DNA from 3 places in the Pantoea ananatis PA13 genome. Region 3 is predicted to be linked to each of the others. Evidence: predicted binding sites of a transcription regulator. Region 3 holds the regulator's gene; each other region holds the start of a gene.
What was found. The regulator CRP, encoded in region 3, controls carbon source genes, mostly activating them, when cyclic AMP is high. The targets are predictions, from matches to a motif close to ATGTGANNNNNNTCACAT.

Region 1 (5,790 bases), 1.9 Mb from region 3:
CGCTGATCACCGATGAGGCCATTACCGAGATGAACAAGCGCGTGGACATCGATCACCAGTCGCCTGAACAGGTGGCGCGCGATTTCCTTCAATCCAAAAACATGCTGTAAGGAGGCATCGTGGATACCCTTCATTACATCATTGATAACTGGAATAACCTGCTCACGCTGACCTGGCAACATACCTGGCTGGTGCTGGTTGCAGTAGGATGCGCGATTGTTATTGGCGTACCCCTTGGGATTTTAATTGTGCGCTTTAAATGGCTGGCCACGCCGGTGCTCGGCATTGCCACCGTTGTACTGACCATCCCGACGATTGCGTTGTTTGGCCTGATGATTCCGCTTTTCTCGCTGATTGGGAAAGGGATTGGTGCGCTACCGGCTATCACGGCGGTCTTCCTGTATTCATTACTGCCGATTGTGCGCAACACGCATACCGCATTGGAAAATCTGCCGGACGGCCTGCGTGAAGCGGGTCGTGGCATTGGCATGACGTTCTGGCAGCGCCTGCGTTGGGTTGAGATCCCAATGGCGCTTCCGGTGATTTTTGGTGGTATTCGCACCGCCGTGGTCATGAACGTTGGCGTGATGGCTATCGCGGCCGTGATTGGTGCTGGCGGGCTGGGCATGCTGCTGCTGGATGGCATTAGCGGCAGTGATATTCGTATGCTGATTGCCGGGGCGCTGATGATTTGCCTGCTGGCGATTGTTCTTGACTGGCTGCTGCACCGTTTGCAGCTGGCGCTGACTCCTAAGGGAATTCGATAATGATAAAACTTGAAAATCTGACGAAAACCTTCAGCCAGAAAAACGGCACGCTGATGAAAGCTGTGGACAATGTGAGTCTTGAGGTTCCTGCTGGCGAGATGTGCGTGCTGCTTGGGCCTTCGGGCTGTGGCAAAACCACCACGCTGAAAATGATTAACCGCTTAATTCCCTCTACCAGCGGGCGGATTCTCATCAATGGGGAAGACACCAGCACTCAGGATACCACCACCCTGCGTCGCAATATTGGTTACGTGATCCAGCAAATTGGTCTGTTCCCCAATATGACGATTGAAGAGAACATCACCGTGGTGCCACGCATGCTGGGCTGGGATAAAAAGCAGTGCCGCGAGCGGGCAACGGAGTTAATGAGCATGGTGGCGTTGGATCCGAATAAGTTTCTGCATCGCTACCCGCGTGAAATGTCCGGTGGACAACAGCAGCGCATTGGGGTGATTCGCGCGCTGGCGGCTGATCCGCCGGTACTGCTGATGGATGAGCCTTTCGGCGCGGTTGACCCAATTAACCGGGAAGTTATTCAGAATGAGTTTCTGGATATGCAGCGTCAGTTAAAGAAAACGGTGATGCTGGTCAGCCACGACATTGATGAAGCACTCAAACTTGGCGACCGCATCGCGGTCTTCGGCCAGGGCAAAATTGTCCAGTGCGCCAGCCCCGATGAGTTGCTGGCGACGCCGGCTAACGATTTTGTCGGCTCCTTTGTTGGCCAGGACCGTACGTTGAAACGTCTGCTGCTGGTACAGGCAGGCGACGTGACCGACCAACAGCCCACCATCACAGTAAAACGCTCGACGCCGTTAACGGAGGCTTTTGGCACCATGGACGAAAACGACATGCGTTCCATCACCGTGGTTGACGACGACGGCAAGCCGTTAGGATTTGTGAAACGCCGTGAGGCGCGTCACGCGAGCGGGCGCTGTGAAGAGATGCTGCATACGTTTAAAGTGACCGGCAAGGCAGAAGAAAACCTGCGTGTGGTCCTGTCGAAACTCTATGAACACAACACCGTCTGGATGCCGATTGTGGACGAAGATGGCCGTTACAGTGGCGAGATTTCCCAGGACTACATTGCTGATTATCTCAGCTCCGGGCGCACCCGTCGCCGCCTGAATCCATAATGAATCAGGGCCGCACGTTGGTTGCGGCCCACTTAATCCTGCCTCTCATTCCGTATCACTGTTGGTCAGTTATCTCTGATGAATGGCACCGACGCGCGCGTGGCGCCATCCTGCTCTGGTTCTCTCAGGCCATTTTTGTCCGGGCGTAGTGCAGGTTATCGCTATTCAGCAGGGAGATATCCAGATAACGGGACAGATCGCGCTGCTCTGCGCGGGGCAAATAAGGCAACTCACCGAGAAGCGGTGCCGTAATCTGTTCACGCAGGACGGAAATGATATCGGCATAGTGCGCCAGCCCCGGATTAATACGATTAGCCACCCATCCGGCCAGCGGCAATCCGTCGGCCTGGATCGCCTGAGCGGTCAGTAGCGCATGGCTGATACAACCTAACTTAATCCCGACCACTAAGATGACGGGCAGTTGCTGCTCGATCACCCAGGCCGACAGCGGCTGGGCATCGTTCATCAGGCTGCGCCAGCCCCCGGTGCCCTCGACCACCACGCGATCGGCAAGCTGATTGAGATGCTGAAGCCCCTGCGTGATTTTCGCATAATCGACCTTATTGGGCGGATAGCCGCAGATTTCTTCTTTCTCAAAAATGACCGGATTCACTGCCTGATAAGGCAGCGCAAGGGAAGAGGCGCTCTGCAAAAACAACCCATCCTTGTTTCTCAGGCCCTCTTCTGTTTTGACGCCCCAGCGGGCAACAGGTTTGTAGCCCGCAGCCCGCTCGTTCGCCTGGGTAAAACTTTGCAGCAGGGCGCGTGCGACCACGGTTTTCCCCACTTCGGTATCGGTTCCGGTAATAAATAGCGTTTTCACTCTACTTCTCCTTCACAAGCGGTGTCAGCTCACTGACGATTCGGCTTTCATGCGAATGATCATTCTAAGGAAGGAAAAGGGGGAGCAGATTGCGTTAGCGCAAGGTTAGTGTTGCTTAACCTTGCAGTAACTTAATTAACAGGTAGCCGCTGTAAAGCGAATCCTTGATCAACGCGGCGGCACCCAGCGTACCTGGCTCAGTAAATTCAGTGGGTGCAAGCTGAATCACTGCGCTGTATGCAGGTAAAGACTGCTGGTGAATGGTATTTTGTACTGCCGGAAAGAGAACATCTGCCGCCTGATTTAGCGGCGAACCGATAAGAATTTGTTGAGGATTAAAGATATTGACCATCATGCCGAGGATCCTGCCAACATGATGCCCCACTGTCGCTATGGCATCCCGCGCCAGCCTGTCGCCGCTCTGTGCTGCCTCACAAATGGCAGAAAGCGTTAAGGGCTGATGGTGTAACAGGCTGTCGGGCTGACCCGGAAGTCGGTGCGCAATCAGCGCCAGCAGGCTACCGGTACTGGCGACTGTTTCAAGACAGCCGTGATTGCCGCAGTAGCATTGCTGGCCGTAAGGATCGACCTGTGTGTGGCCGACTTCCACCAGCGCGCGTCCGCTTTTGTGCAACAGCTGACCGCCAGTGATCACGCCAGCCCCTACCGTTTCGTCGATCACAATCTGAATCACGTCCTGCGCACCGCGTGACGCACCAAACAGCGACTCGGCAAGCGTCCAGGCGGAGATATCGTGCTGGATAAATACCGGCAGGCCGGTTCGCGCCGCCAGGGTGCTGCCCAACGGCATATCATGGCAGGTATAGCCGGGTAGACGGTGCACCACACCGGATGCGGCATTAATCAGCCCCGGTAGGGTGATGGCAATGGCGGTCAGCCTTTCCAGCCGTTTCTGATGACGGATAAAAAACGCGTCAACATGGTCGGTCAAACGCGTCAGCAGCGGCTCCGTGGCGTCATCAATGAGCGGCAGGTTGTCTTCGACCAGCGCCCTGCTGCTGAGGTCACGCAAGGTCAGCGTCAATATGCCACGGTGCAGACGAATCGCCAGATAGTGCCAGGCGTCCGTATCAAGGATTAAACCAATCGCCGGACGGCCGCGAGCGCCCGGCTCCTGAAACTCGGTTTCCTGAACCAGGTGGGCATCCAGCATTTCCCGCACGATTTTGGTAATACTGGCAGGCGCCAGCTGGGCCCGTTTGGACAGTTCAATACGCGAGACTGGCCCATGCTGATCGATTAACCGGTAAACGACGCCAGCATTAATTTGTTTAATTTGGTCAATATGGCCAGGTTGACTGTCCGAACTCACACCCTGCTCCGGTTATTTTCGCGCTTCTAAATAAATATCCGCTATGGTGCGGCAGATTCACTTTTTGCGGCAAATATTTGCTTAGATATGTGATTTAACACACATAATTTTTCCGGCTTTGGCGGATAAATTGTCACTCACGGCGCAGTAACGCCATCATATGCGCCATCTGCGCACTCATTTCGCGTTCGCCCGACCAGACCAGCCACATCTCCGACTGCGCATCAGGCTCCTCCAGCGGTAACCACACCACGTTCGCCAGACGCGCGTGGCTGAAGGAGGCAGGCAAGATAGATACACCCAGCCCGGTCGCGACCAGTCCGAGAATAGTCATGGCCTCGCCCACTTCCTGGGTAATGTAGGGCCGGATCTGATAGCGCTGAAGCAAATCCAGGATTTCGCTGTACAGTGCCGTTCCCACCTGAGGATCAAAAAACACAAAGGGTTCCCGCGCCAGCGCCTGCAAGGTGATCCGCCCTGCCGTCGCCAGCGGATGGGCTTTATGCACCACGGCGCACAATGGCTCGCGCAGCAAAAGCTGATGATGCAAATCGGCGGGGAGCGGCGTGTTACGCATGACGCCGAGGTCCAGCTTGCCTTCATGCAGCGGAGCCAGCTGCTGACGGGTGTTAATTTCCTGCATCTGAACATGTACGTTGGGCCAGCGCTGGCGAAACACATAAAGCGCATCTGACATCACGCCAATAAAAGCCGCAGAGGAGGTAAATCCAATGCGCAGCTCTCCTTCTTCACCGCGATGCAGACGCGCGGCGCGCTGGGTTGCCTGCTCGACCTGTAACAGGATTGCCCGCGCATCCTGTAAAAACTGCGCGCCGGCCGGCGTAAGCTGCACGCTACGGTTGGTGCGGTTAAACAGCTGCGCGCCGGTTTCCGCTTCAAGCTGCATGATTTGCTGACTCAACGGCGGCTGGGAGATGTGTAAGCGCTGGGCTGCGCGACCAAAATGCAGCTCTTCCGCAACGGCAATAAAATAGCGCAGGTGACGCAGCTCAATATTCATAGGTTAAACGTCTTATTTAAGATGATTAATATATTAGACAACCTAATAGACCTTTTCTACAGTAACACTCTGTTTTTACTCATAAGGATCCCCCTGTGAATCGCTCTTCACCTGCGGTGCCGCTGGACAGCGATATGCCTGCGCAGTCTGAGGCTTCCTCGTCTGACTGGATTGTGCGCGGCACCCGGCCTTTTATGCGCGTCACGCTCGCCTTGTTTTCTGCCGGGCTGGCCACCTTTGCCCTGCTGTATTGCGTGCAGCCTATTCTGCCGGTGCTCTCTGCACAGTTTGGCATTTCTCCCGCCGCGAGCAGTATTTCGCTTTCCATTTCCACCGCCATGATGGCCCTGGGATTACTGGTGACAGGCCCGCTGTCCGATGCCATAGGACGGAAGTCCGTGATGGTAACGGCGCTCATGCTGGCCGCAATCTGTACCCTGCTCTCTGCCACTATGACCAGCTGGCACGGCATTTTACTGATGCGGGGCTTGATCGGCTTATCGCTGAGCGGTGTGGCCGCGGTGGGCATGACCTATCTGAGTGAAGAGATTCATCCCAGCGTGGTGGCCTTTTCGATGGGGCTGTACATCAGCGGAAACTCGATTGGCGGCATGAGCGGCCGCCTGATAAGCGGTGTATTAACTGACTTCTTTTCATGGCGCATAGCCATTGCGGCCATTGGCTGTTTTGCCCTCGCCGCTGCCCTGATG
Region 2 (5,790 bases), 1.9 Mb from region 3:
TAGGGCGCGATCTCCGGGTGCGCATCCCGACGTAACCAGATGTCCTGCTGTGGGTTCAGACAAAGGTCTTCACCCTGCCAGGTGAGGATCTGCGGGTGAATGTCAGGGGACAGCCCCACGTCAACCGTGTCGATATGGGTGATAAACCCCACGCGCGGCGCATCGGGGCAGTTTCCTCGTTTCAGCGCCGTTACCGTGGCATGTTCATCAATCACAACCTGCTCAAGGCCAAGGTCGCGTAATTCGTCCGCCAGCAGCTGCGCCATCGCGTGCTGGCTGGGGGTGCTGGGTAAGGTGCTGGACTTTGCATCACTTTGGCTGCTTACCGCCAGGTAACGAAAAAAACGCGTAATGAGTTGCGCCTGAAGTTTGTCGGTCATCACTAATCCTTATTAGTTGACGTACTGCGGGGTTCGCTATGGTGGTGATTCATGCTATCTATCAAAGCGCTAAATCATTCATTTAGATATTCAGACTAACGGAAGTCAACAGAAAGCGAGGACAATAATGAGAAACAGGTTTACGACCCTGGCACTGCTTACTGCAGGTGTGGCTCTGGCGGGCGGCGTCCATGCAAAAACGCTGGTGTACTGCTCCGAAGGCTCCCCTGAAAATTTTAATCCGCAACTTTACACCTCGGGAACCAGCGTGGATGCCAGTGCTGTACCGGTATTCAATCGCCTGGTGGACTTCAAACCGGGCACGACCGAACTGATTCCCAGCCTGGCAGAACGTTGGGATATCAGCCCGGACGGCAAGGTTTATACCTTTTATCTTCGGCACAACGTCAAATTTCAGAGCAATAAGCAGTTTACGCCCAGCCGCGATTTCAACGCAGATGATGTAATCTTCTCGTTTATGCGGCAAATGGACAGCAAAAATCCCTATCATGCGGTCTCTGGTGGAAATTATTCCAACTTCGACAGCCTGCAGCTGGCGACGCTTATCACCCATATCGATCGCATCGACGATCACACCGTTCGCTTCACCCTGGCCCATCCGGAGTCGCCGTTTTTGGCCGACCTGGCCTGGTACTTTGCCTCTGTCCATTCAGCGGAATACGCGGACAAGATGCTAAAGGCCGGCACGCCAGAGAAGGTGGATATGGACCCGATAGGCACCGGACCTTTCCAGCTAGTGCAGTATCAAAAAGATTCACGCATTCTCTATAAGGCGTTTCCTGACTACTGGCAAGGGAAAGCCAAACTGGATCGGCTGATTTTCAGCATCACGCCGGATGCCGCCGTGCGCTACGCCAAACTGGAAAAAAATGAGTGTCAGGTGATGCCATTCCCTAATCCGGCCGACCTGGACAAAATGCGACAGAATAAGGCGATCACGCTCAAACAGGCAGCAGGGCTGAATACCGGTTTTCTGGCATTCAACACCACTAAAGCGCCCACTGATAATGTGAAAGTCCGTCAGGCGCTGGCCATGGCGATAAACAAACCCGCCATTATTGAGGCCATTTTTAAAGGCACGGGCACGGTCGCCAAAAATATTCTTCCGCCTGGCGTCTGGAGCGCAGACAAGGATCTCAAAGACTACGATTACGATCCGGAAAAGGCTAAAGCCCTGCTGGCCGAAGCGGGTGTGAAACCGGGAACGGAAATCGCGCTGTGGGCGATGCCGGTTCAGCGCCCCTATAATCCGAATGCGCGCCGTATGGCGGAGATGATTCAGGCCGACTGGGCAAAAGTCGGCATCAAGGCCAACATCGTGAGTTATGAATGGGGCGAATACCTCAAACGCGTGCGCAACGGTGAACATCAGGCTGCTCTGATGGGCTGGACAACGGCGACGGGCGATCCGGATAACTTTTTCGGACCGCTCTATACCTGCACCGCGGCGAAAGGCGGTTCAAACTCATCAAAGTGGTGCTATCAGCCGTTTGAAACCCTGATCACCCAAGCCCGGGCCGAACCGGATCAGCGCAAACGGACTCACATGTACCTGCAGGCGCAGCAGATCATGCATGACCAGATGCCCGCCGTCATGATTGCCCACTCCACCATTTATGAACCGATACGCACGACGGTCAGCGGTTATGAAGTGGATCCCTTCGGCAAGCATATTTTTTATCAGGTCGATATCAAGCCGTAATCCATGATGCGGCGGCTCACAGGGACGTGTGCCGCCTTGCCTGCAAAATGTCAGATATGTTGTACAGTTAAGAGTGTGTTTGGTGTTCAGAAGGGAAATAACATGGCGAACGGTTGGGCTTCAGAAGGGGCGGTTCAGGAACAGATCGACAGTACCGTTAACGACGGGATCGAACGCGTGCGCCAGTCGATCGGTCAGGGCGAAAGCGCCACGGAATGTGAACTGTGCGGCGAACCGATACCGGCGGCGCGCCGTCAGGCACTGAAAGGCGTGCGCTACTGTGTCACCTGTCAGGAAAAAATCGATAAGCAGCAAAAAGAAACCAGCCTTTACAACCGTCGCGGCAGTAAAGACAGCCAGCTTCGCTGAATTATGATCCCGGCATGGCCAGGCCGCTGCCGATGAACCAGGCGAGAAAACCGATGCCGGCCACGATGATAGCAATGGGGAACAACAGACCAATTCTCATGTTTATCCTGTGAGTCTATTCAGGGATTAAGCCAGCCGTAACACGGCGTGATGGTTCTTCAGCAACGTAAACAGTTCAAACTGGGTCGCCTCATTTACCGCACGCCGTATCTCGCCTTTGGTGTAAATCATTGTGTGGATATGACCCAGTTGACGCCACACAACAATCGCCGAGGCCACAAGCGCGCAGGTATTCTCTGCCTGCACACATTCTACTGTGGCATGGCAGGCATCGTCTAAGTCATTGAGAAAAATTTTCACCCCATCAGTGGGCAAGATCGCCCGAATATCATCCAGCATGACCCGGCTGACGCTGCGTGACAAATATAGAGTTAACCACTTCCTCGTCATTATGACACCTGACGTTAACGATTTTCTCCGTTATACGGGGTAAACATAGGTAATGGAAGTGTTGAGAATAGGGTAATGATATTTAACGAACTTTTTTAGCTTATTAACAGCAAGCGAATTCCCAGATGTTTTATACCTTAACGATGCGGCTTAAATAACCAATTTACACGTGCCAATTTTATACCGGCCAATACGCTGTCTCAGGTTACGACGTTAAAAACGCGGGGGGCGGTGCGTATTCCGTTATTTAATGTTTAGGGTTGTCTGTGACCTTAATTCACAGACTCGTGCTGGCTAATGTCGGGCAGGCTGGTGACGCGGCGTGATCGATGACGCAGATAACCGCCAACGCGCGGCGGCATGATCCCGGTGCCGGTAGCCGAGCGGCTGTTTTCACGCATTGTGTCTGTGAGGAATAAACCAGAGCAGGCTCCGTCATCACGAAGCCTGCTGTTGTCATCCGTTGGAACGCAGTTGCGGATAACGTTTGAAAATATAAATACACCATAACAGCGCCGCGAGTCCGATGATCGCTCCCACATTACCCACATCAGACAGGCTCATGTAAGCGCTGACCTGGCTGCCTAATAGCGCGCCCGCACCAATACCGATATTATAAATACCGGACATCAATGACATCGCGACGTCCGTCGCGTCCGAGGCTAAAGACAGCACGCGGATTTGCATCGCCAGGCCAATCATCATCATTGCCATTCCCCAGACCACGCACAGGGTGATGATCGCGCCGGGCCGGACTGCGGCGAAGATTAACAGTCCCATGCACAGCGTCACCAGCGCGATAGCGGCAATCAGCAACGCAGAGGGGAATTTTTTCCCCAGCGAACTGAATAACAGGCTGCCAATAATGCCCGCCGAACCGAACAGCAGCAGCAGTAAGGTGGTGAACCCCTCGCTGGCATTAGCAACGAGCTGCATAAAAGGCTCAATATAGCTGTAGGCCGTATAGTGCGCGGTCACAATTAACGTCACCAGCAGGTACATCCCGACCAGCGCCGGTCGGCGGAACAGCAGGGGAACGCTGCTAAGCGAACCCGTGTGCTCGCTGGGCAACCGTGGCAGGATACGCGCCAGCATAATCATCAGCACCAGGGCGGACAGCCCGATCACGCCAAACGTTGTGCGCCAGCCCAGCGCCTGACCGACCACGCGTCCAATCGGCACGCCCAAAACCATTGCCAGCGCGGTGCCGGTTGCCAGCATGCTGAGTGCCTGGGTTTTTTTACCTGCGGGGGCAACACGAATTGCCAGCGATGCTGTAATTGACCAAAACACCGCATGGGACAACGCAATTCCCACACGGGATACGATCAGGGAGGTAAAACTCCACGCAAACGTAGAAAGCACATGACTGGCAATAAAGACGATAAACAGAACCGTTAACAGGAGCCGGCGTTCAATATTCCGCGTCAGCAGCATCAAAGGCAGTGACAGTAAGGCCACCACCCAGGCATAGATCGTCAGCATAATGCCCACTTCAGACGTTTTCATCGAAAAGCCTGCGGCAATATCGGACAGTAAACCGACCGGCACAAATTCGGTGGTATTAAACACAAAAGCGGCGATGGCCAACAGCACCACGCGTAGCCAGGCCGTTTTACGGGAAACAGTTGTTAATGGCATGAGAAGTTAAATCAGTCTGTGCGTCAAAAAGGAGTCAGGGCGATCACCCCATGATAGTGACCTGTGTCACACTTTAGCGGTTATTGTGGAGGAATTACGCGCCGGGTGGAACCACCAGGCGCAGATTAAGATGAAATTTTTTTGCCCGATACGGCCGTATGGCGTTTACGGCTCGCGATGACGCTGTCCGGGCATCATCCGCAGCAGCGTATTGTCCTTCAGGGCGTAATGATGAAACAGCGCCGCCGCCACATGTAAGCCAATCAGCCAGTAGCCAAGTGGGGCCAGCGTTTCGTGCCAGTCGGTCAGCGTATCCGACAGATCAAAGTCAGGTTCGGCCGCCACCGGCATCGGTATACCAAATAACTGCCACTCGCGACCTTTCAGATAACGCGATGCCAGTCCCAGCACCGGAAGCGTGATGAAAAGCGCATAAATCAGCGTATGCGTCAGGTGAGCCAGCCCGGTTTGCCAGCGCGGCACCGGAGGAACAATGGCGGGACTACGATGACGGAGTTTCAGCAGTAATCGCGACAGCATCACCACCAGAATCGTCGCCCCGGCGCTGAAATGCGTCACCATCATCGCAAAGCGCTGCCAGGAACCCCGCTCGACATAGCCGCGTAACTCCATCGTGGCATAGGCAATGATGAGCAGCAGAACAGTAAGCCAGTGAAGCGCAATTTGAGACGATGCGAATTTATTACGCATGGTAGAGCCCTGTATAAAAGTAAGGGTTCTAAGATAACGGAAAAAAATGAAAAAGCTTAACGAAATGACGACTCTGTGGGATGACAGACCAACCGCAGACAGCAGACTCGGGGGCAGAGAAGGCGAGGATAACCGGCACACGGGCTGGGCTGAGAATGGCGGCCAGCAACCGCCATACTGACGTCAAACGGGCGTTGCGTAATCAGAAATCCACACCGTGTTTAAGCGCCACACTGTCCTGAGTGTGCACATTTTTACCCGGGGCAACCGGGCAACACGCATCGCACCCTAATGAACCGGGATAGTACTTACGGGCCTGCTGAATGGCTGCGGTTGCGGAATAAAATGTGCCGAGAAACAGCCGACCTTCCAAATCCGGAAGATATTTACAGCCGCTTGCATGAACCACGTGATTATCGTTGTAGCCTGATTGTTTGTTGACGTAATAGTATCGCGCCATTAGGTCTCCCCCTTGCTGTGAATTCAAAGATGACATTAATCTTTGGGATCAAACCG
Region 3 (5,790 bases):
CGCCTCCAGTTAACGTCAGCGCCAGATGAGCAGTACGCAGGCTGCGGTTAACAGCCCCATACTGAGGTTAAATATCTTCCACGCGCGCGGACTGCGTAAAACACGGCCAATCATCGCGCCAAACCCCATCCAGATGATGCCCGCGACCAGATTGACCATCACCATCCCTACGCTGATTAACAGGACAGAGTGGCGATATCCGGCACCGGCCAGGCTAAAGCTGGCTATCGCCCCCAGGGCCATTAACCAGGCTTTGGGATTGATCAACTGCAACAATCCTCCCTGCCAGAAGGGCATGGGCGCGACCGGTGCCGCATCGGTCTCCAGCTTTTCGTATGCGGCGGTCGCAATTTTCCATGCCAGCCACAGAAGATAGAGGCTCCCGGCAACTTTCAGGATAAGGTGCAGTGAGGGATAGAGCAGGATCAATCCCCCTACGCCAAACGCCACCATCAGTAGCATCAGTTGCATACCAATCATGATGCCGACCATTAACGGAAGGGTTCGGAAAAAGCCAAAGTTGGCGCCCGAGGCGGTGAGTAACATATTATTAGGTCCGGGTGTAATCGCCGCGACCCAGAGAAACCCTAACATTGATAAAAAAAGACTGAGTTCCATTAATCCGGGTTCTCCCTCCATTATGTGAAAACTTATCGAAGCTAACAGTGTGATATGGAACAGACAAGCCTTTACAACATGAAATTTTCGGGCCCGGACGGCGCGGCGTTCAGCCCCATGCGCGGCCTGACCAATCCGCATGTGCAAACCATACTGCCGCGCCTGTTCCGCCGTACTCTAGCGTTAACGCCTCACTGGCAGCGGCTGGATTTACCCGATGGTGATTTTGTCGATCTGGCCTGGAGTGAAGATCCACAGTTTGCCGCGCATAAACCACGCGTGGTGCTGTTTCATGGTCTGGAAGGAAGCTTCCACAGTCCCTACATCCATGGCCTGATGCAAGTCTGCAGGCAACGTGGCTGGCTGGCCGTAGTGATGCATTTTCGCGGCTGTAGCGGCGAGCCGAACAGGCTAAACCGGATTTACCACTCCGGCGAGACGGAAGATGCACGCTTTTTCCTGACCTGGCTGAAGGCCCGCTGGGGACAGGTTCCTACTGCAGCTGTGGGGTTTTCGCTGGGCGGGAATATGCTGGGTTGCCTGCTGGGCCAACAGGGCAGTGACGTTGCGCTGGATGCCGGCGTTATCGTTTCGGCACCCTTGATGCTTGAACCCTGTAGCGCCCGACTGGAACGCGGGTTTTCCCAAATTTATCAGCGTTACCTGCTGAGCCAGCTTAAAAAGAATGCCAGGCGCAAGCTGCACGCATGGCCCGACACCTTACCGGTCAATCTCAGTCAGCTGAATGCCCTGCGTCGCCTGCGTGATTTTGACGACGCCATCACGGCCCGGGCGCATGGCTTTGCCGACGCCACGGACTATTATCGCCGTGCCAGCGCCCTGCCGTTGCTGAGATCGGTGACAAAACCGTTGCTGATTATCCATGCAAAAGATGACCCCTTTATGAGCGATGAGGTGATCCCGCAGAATGACCAGTTATCTGCCACTATTACCTATCAGCTGACAACACACGGTGGTCATGTTGGATTTGTGAGTGGTACCCTGCGTCAGCCTGAATTGTGGCTGGAACAGCGCGTGCCGCAGTGGATTTCCCCTTATCTGGATAGCTAACCCTGTGATTATTCCCTGGCAACAGGTTTCTCCCGAAACCCTTGAAAACGTTATTGAAGCCTTTGTTCTGCGCGAAGGTACCGACTACGGCGAACAGGAACTCAGCCTGACCGAAAAAGTCGCCAATGTGCGACGCCAGCTGCAGCAAGGTGAAGTCGTGCTGGTCTGGTCTGAGCTTCACGAATCGGTCAACATCATGCGCAAAAGTGAGTTCCGTGGCTGATGCACAGAACGAAAAATCGTGCTAACAATGCTCATCGCCTGATTTCACAGGGAGTTTCACTATGTCGGCACGTCATCCGATTATCGCGGTAACAGGTTCCAGCGGTGCCGGAACCACTACCACCAGCCTCGCATTCCGTAAAATTTTTCAGCAACTCAATTTGCACGCGGCCGAGCTGGAAGGGGACAGTTTCCACCGATTTACCCGGCCTGAAATGGATATGGCTATCCGTAAGGCGCGCGATCTGGGTCGCCATATCAGCTACTTTGGCCCGGAGGCGAATGATTTCGGTCTGCTGGAGCAGACCTTTGTTGAATACGGTGATCAGGGCAAGGGCCAGTCACGTAAATACCTGCATACCTACGACGAAGCGGTGCCCTGGAATCAGGTGCCAGGTACCTTTACCCCGTGGCAGCCGCTGCCACCGGATACGGACGTGCTGTTTTATGAAGGACTGCACGGCGGCGTCGTGACGGCTCAGCACAACGTCGCTGAAAAAGTGGATTTACTGGTCGGCGTCGTCCCCATCGTTAACCTGGAGTGGATTCAGAAGCTGGTACGCGATACCGGTGAACGCGGTCATTCGCGTGAAGCCGTAATGGATTCGGTGGTGCGCTCAATGGAAGATTACATCAATTTCATTACGCCGCAGTTCTCACGCACCCATATTAACTTTCAGCGGGTTCCAACCGTCGACACCTCTAACCCCTTTGCGGCACGCACCATTCCTTCACTGGATGAAAGTTTTGTCGTCATCCACTTTCAGGGGCTGGAAGATATTGATTTTCCCTACCTACTGGCTATGCTGCAGGGATCGTTTATTTCCAATATCAACACGCTGGTTGTACCTGGCGGGAAAATGGGGCTGGCGATGGAATTAATTATGGCACCGCTGGTAAAACGGCTCATGGAAGGCAAACGCATTGAATAAAATCAGAGGCCGCGCTGGCCTCTGAATAATTACAGCTCGATAACTTCGTAACTGTGGGTAATTTCCACCCCTTTGCCTAACATAATGGCAACCGAGCAATACTTCTCAGCTGAAAGGTCGACCGCACGCGCCACGGCTTTATCTGAAAGTGCTTTTCCACTGACGATAAAATGCAGGTTGATGCGGGTAAAGATGCGAGGCGCTTCTTCCCGGCGTTCTGATTCGAGTTTTACTTCGCAATCAGCCACATCGTTGCGACCTTTTTGCAAAATTGATACCACATCAATGGCGCTGCATCCGCCGGCCGCCATCAGCACCATTTCCATAGGGCTGGGCGCTTTATCGCCGGAATTGCCGTCCATTAAGACCTGATGTCCGGACGAAGACTCGCCGAGGAATGTTAACCCTTCAACCCATTTGACTCTTGCCTGCATAATCTGGCCCCCAGAATGCCCTGTTTTTGCGTCAGAGTACGCTTTTGCCTGGTAAACAGCAATCCGGAGAAATCAGCCTTATTGCTGAAGCGAGACAACACAAGACAGTCGGCGAAAGCTGTGCTACAAACAGTGCTGAAAATATTTTTCGTCATCCGAAGACGAAGCCGGGAAGAATGATGCGCTCTGCGCAAATGCAGCCCGAATAATTTCCTGAATGGAAACACGCTTAACGCTTTCATCGCCTGGCAGGGAAACTGAGCCCTGTATTTTGGGCACGATTACAATAGAGGATAATAGCGAATGGTTCTCGGCAAACCGCAAACAGACCCTACACTTGAATGGTTCCTGTCCCATTGCCATATTCACAAGTATCCATCCAAAAGTACGCTGATTCACCAAGGTGAAAAAGCCGAAACGCTTTACTACATCGTGAAAGGTTCCGTCGCGGTACTGATTAAGGATGAAGAAGGCAAAGAGATGATTCTTTCTTATCTGAATCAAGGCGATTTTATTGGTGAGCTTGGCCTGTTTGAAGAAGGTCAGGAGCGCAGCGCCTGGGTACGTGCGAAAACTGCGTGCGAAGTGGCAGAGATTTCCTACAAGAAATTCCGTCAGCTCATTCAGGTTAACCCGGATATTTTGATGCGCCTTTCTTCTCAGATGGCTCGCCGTCTGCAGGTGACGTCAGAAAAAGTGGGAAATCTCGCTTTCCTGGATGTGACCGGACGCATTGCACAAACGTTGCTTAATCTGGCTAAACAGCCAGATGCCATGACGCATCCTGACGGCATGCAAATTAAAATTACTCGTCAGGAAATTGGCCAAATCGTTGGTTGTTCACGTGAAACCGTGGGCCGTATCTTGAAGATGCTGGAAGATCAGAACCTGATCTCCGCACACGGCAAAACCATCGTTGTTTACGGCACACGCTAAGCCTGACTGTTCACGGCGTGATGGCGACATTATGCCGTGAATGTCTTGTGTTGAGCCGATGTGGCGAAGAATAATCTATCACCCCGAAGTTAACTATGCGCTGCGCCAGACGCTGGTGTTGTGCCTTCCCGTAGCGCTCGGCTGGCTGTTCGGCGATCTGCAAAAAGGATTACTGTTCTCATTGGTTCCCGCCTGCTGCAACATTGCCGGTCTGGACACGCCCCACAAACGCTTCTTTAAACGCCTGATCATCGGCGGCAGCCTGTTTGCCCTTGGCAGTTTACTGATGCAGTGGCTGCTGCTTAAAGACGTGCCGCTGCCGCTCATCCTGTTTGCCCTGCCTTTGCTGCTTGGCGTCACCGGAGAGATCAGTCCGCTGCACGCCCGACTGCTGCCCGGCACGTTAATCGCGGCAATTTTTACCCTCAGCCTGATTGGCCGTATGCCCATTTACGTTCCGCCCCTGCTCTATATCGGTGGAACGCTCTGGTATGGCCTGTTCAACTGGTTTTGGTTCTGGCTGTGGAAAGAGCAGCCGATGCGCGAAAGCCTGAGCCTGATCTACCGTGAGCTGGCAAATTACTGTGACGCCAAGTACAGCTTATTGACGCAGCTGACTGATCCGGAAAAAGCCCTGCCGCCCCTGCTGGCGCGTCAGCAAAAAGCGATCGATCTGATCAACACCTGCTATCAGCAAATGCATATGCTGTCTGCGAGTCGCGATCACAGCCACAAACGCCTGACCCGGGCGTTTCAGGTAGCACTGGATCTGCAGGAGCATATCTCCGTCAGCCTGCATCAGCCGGAAGAGGTCCAGAAGCTGGTCGAGCAAAGCCATGCTGAAGCCGTCATCCGCTGGAACGCCAGAACGATTTCAGCCCGGCTGCGCGCGCTGGCCGACGATATTCTGTATCACCAACTCTCTGGTCGTTTCGATATGGACAAGCAGTTGGGTGCGCTGGAGAAAATCGCCCTTCAGCATCCGGACAATCCGGTGGGTAACTTCTGTCTCTATCATTTCAGCCGTATCGCCCGGGTGCTTCGAACCCAAAAGCCGCTTTATCAACGCGACCTGATGGCCGATCGCCAGCGTCGTTTACCGCTGCTGCCCGCGTTGCGGAGCTATCTGTCGCTGCGGTCTTCCGCACTGCGAACGGCCGGGCGTTTTTCCGTCATGCTGATGCTGGGCAGCGCCCTGGCCGTGTTCTTTTCGATTCCTAAGCCCTACTGGATTTTGATGACCATCATGTTTGTCAGCCAGAGCAACTACAGCGCAACCCGCGTACGTATTCAGCACCGGGCCCTGGGAACCTTTGCCGGACTGGCTATCGCGGCGGCGTCGCTACGCCTGGATGTGCCTGAACCGCTGGTGCTGAGCATCATGCTGGTGATTACCTTTATCAGCTACCGTTTTACCCGCCAGTTTTACGGCTGGTCAATAGTGGGATTTACGGTTACGGCCGTTTATACGCTGCAACTGCTCTCCCTTAACGGGGCACAGTTTTTACTGCCCCGCCTGCTGGATACGCTGATGGGCTGCCTGATCGCCTTTGGGGGCATGTTATGGCTGTGGCCGC

Region 1: a site for CRP is predicted at 4,147-4,164, ahead of mlc (sugar metabolism global transcriptional regulator Mlc). Genes of this name have one in related genera too.
Region 2: a site for CRP is predicted at 4,618-4,635, ahead of PAGR_RS10875 (sugar transporter). Genes of this name have one in related genera too.

Annotation. Positions count from the first base shown of each region.
Region 1 covers NC_017554.1:2,306,906-2,312,695, reverse strand. The annotation lists gene PAGR_RS10920 (glycine betaine ABC transporter substrate-binding protein) at 1-110, shown strand, start outside; gene osmW (osmoprotectant ABC transporter permease OsmW) at 120-767, shown strand; gene osmV (osmoprotectant ABC transporter ATP-binding protein OsmV) at 767-1,903, shown strand; gene bioD (dethiobiotin synthase) at 2,028-2,726, opposite strand; gene mlc (sugar metabolism global transcriptional regulator Mlc) at 2,842-4,059, opposite strand; gene PAGR_RS10895 (LysR family transcriptional regulator) at 4,193-5,080, opposite strand; gene ynfM (multidrug efflux MFS transporter YnfM/SxtP(Kp)) at 5,176-5,790, shown strand, end outside.
Region 2 covers NC_017554.1:2,300,374-2,306,163, forward strand. The annotation lists gene pepT (peptidase T) at 1-380, opposite strand, end outside; gene PAGR_RS10860 (ABC transporter substrate-binding protein) at 508-2,103, shown strand; gene PAGR_RS10865 (DksA/TraR family C4-type zinc finger protein) at 2,206-2,472, shown strand; gene PAGR_RS23680 (YoaK family small membrane protein) at 2,474-2,572, opposite strand; gene PAGR_RS10870 (hypothetical protein) at 2,599-2,922, opposite strand; gene PAGR_RS10875 (sugar transporter) at 3,379-4,563, opposite strand; gene cybB (cytochrome b561) at 4,729-5,274, opposite strand; gene PAGR_RS10885 (hypothetical protein) at 5,477-5,734, opposite strand.
Region 3 covers NC_017554.1:429,306-435,095, reverse strand. The annotation lists gene PAGR_RS02000 (LacI family DNA-binding transcriptional regulator) at 1-13, shown strand, start outside; gene PAGR_RS01995 (LysE family translocator) at 16-618, opposite strand; gene PAGR_RS01990 (hydrolase) at 673-1,689, shown strand; gene PAGR_RS01985 (YheU family protein) at 1,694-1,912, shown strand; gene PAGR_RS01980 (phosphoribulokinase) at 1,974-2,843, shown strand; gene PAGR_RS01975 (OsmC family protein) at 2,873-3,277, opposite strand; gene crp (cAMP-activated global transcriptional regulator CRP) at 3,581-4,213, shown strand; gene PAGR_RS01965 (YccS/YhfK family putative transporter) at 4,272-5,790, shown strand, end outside.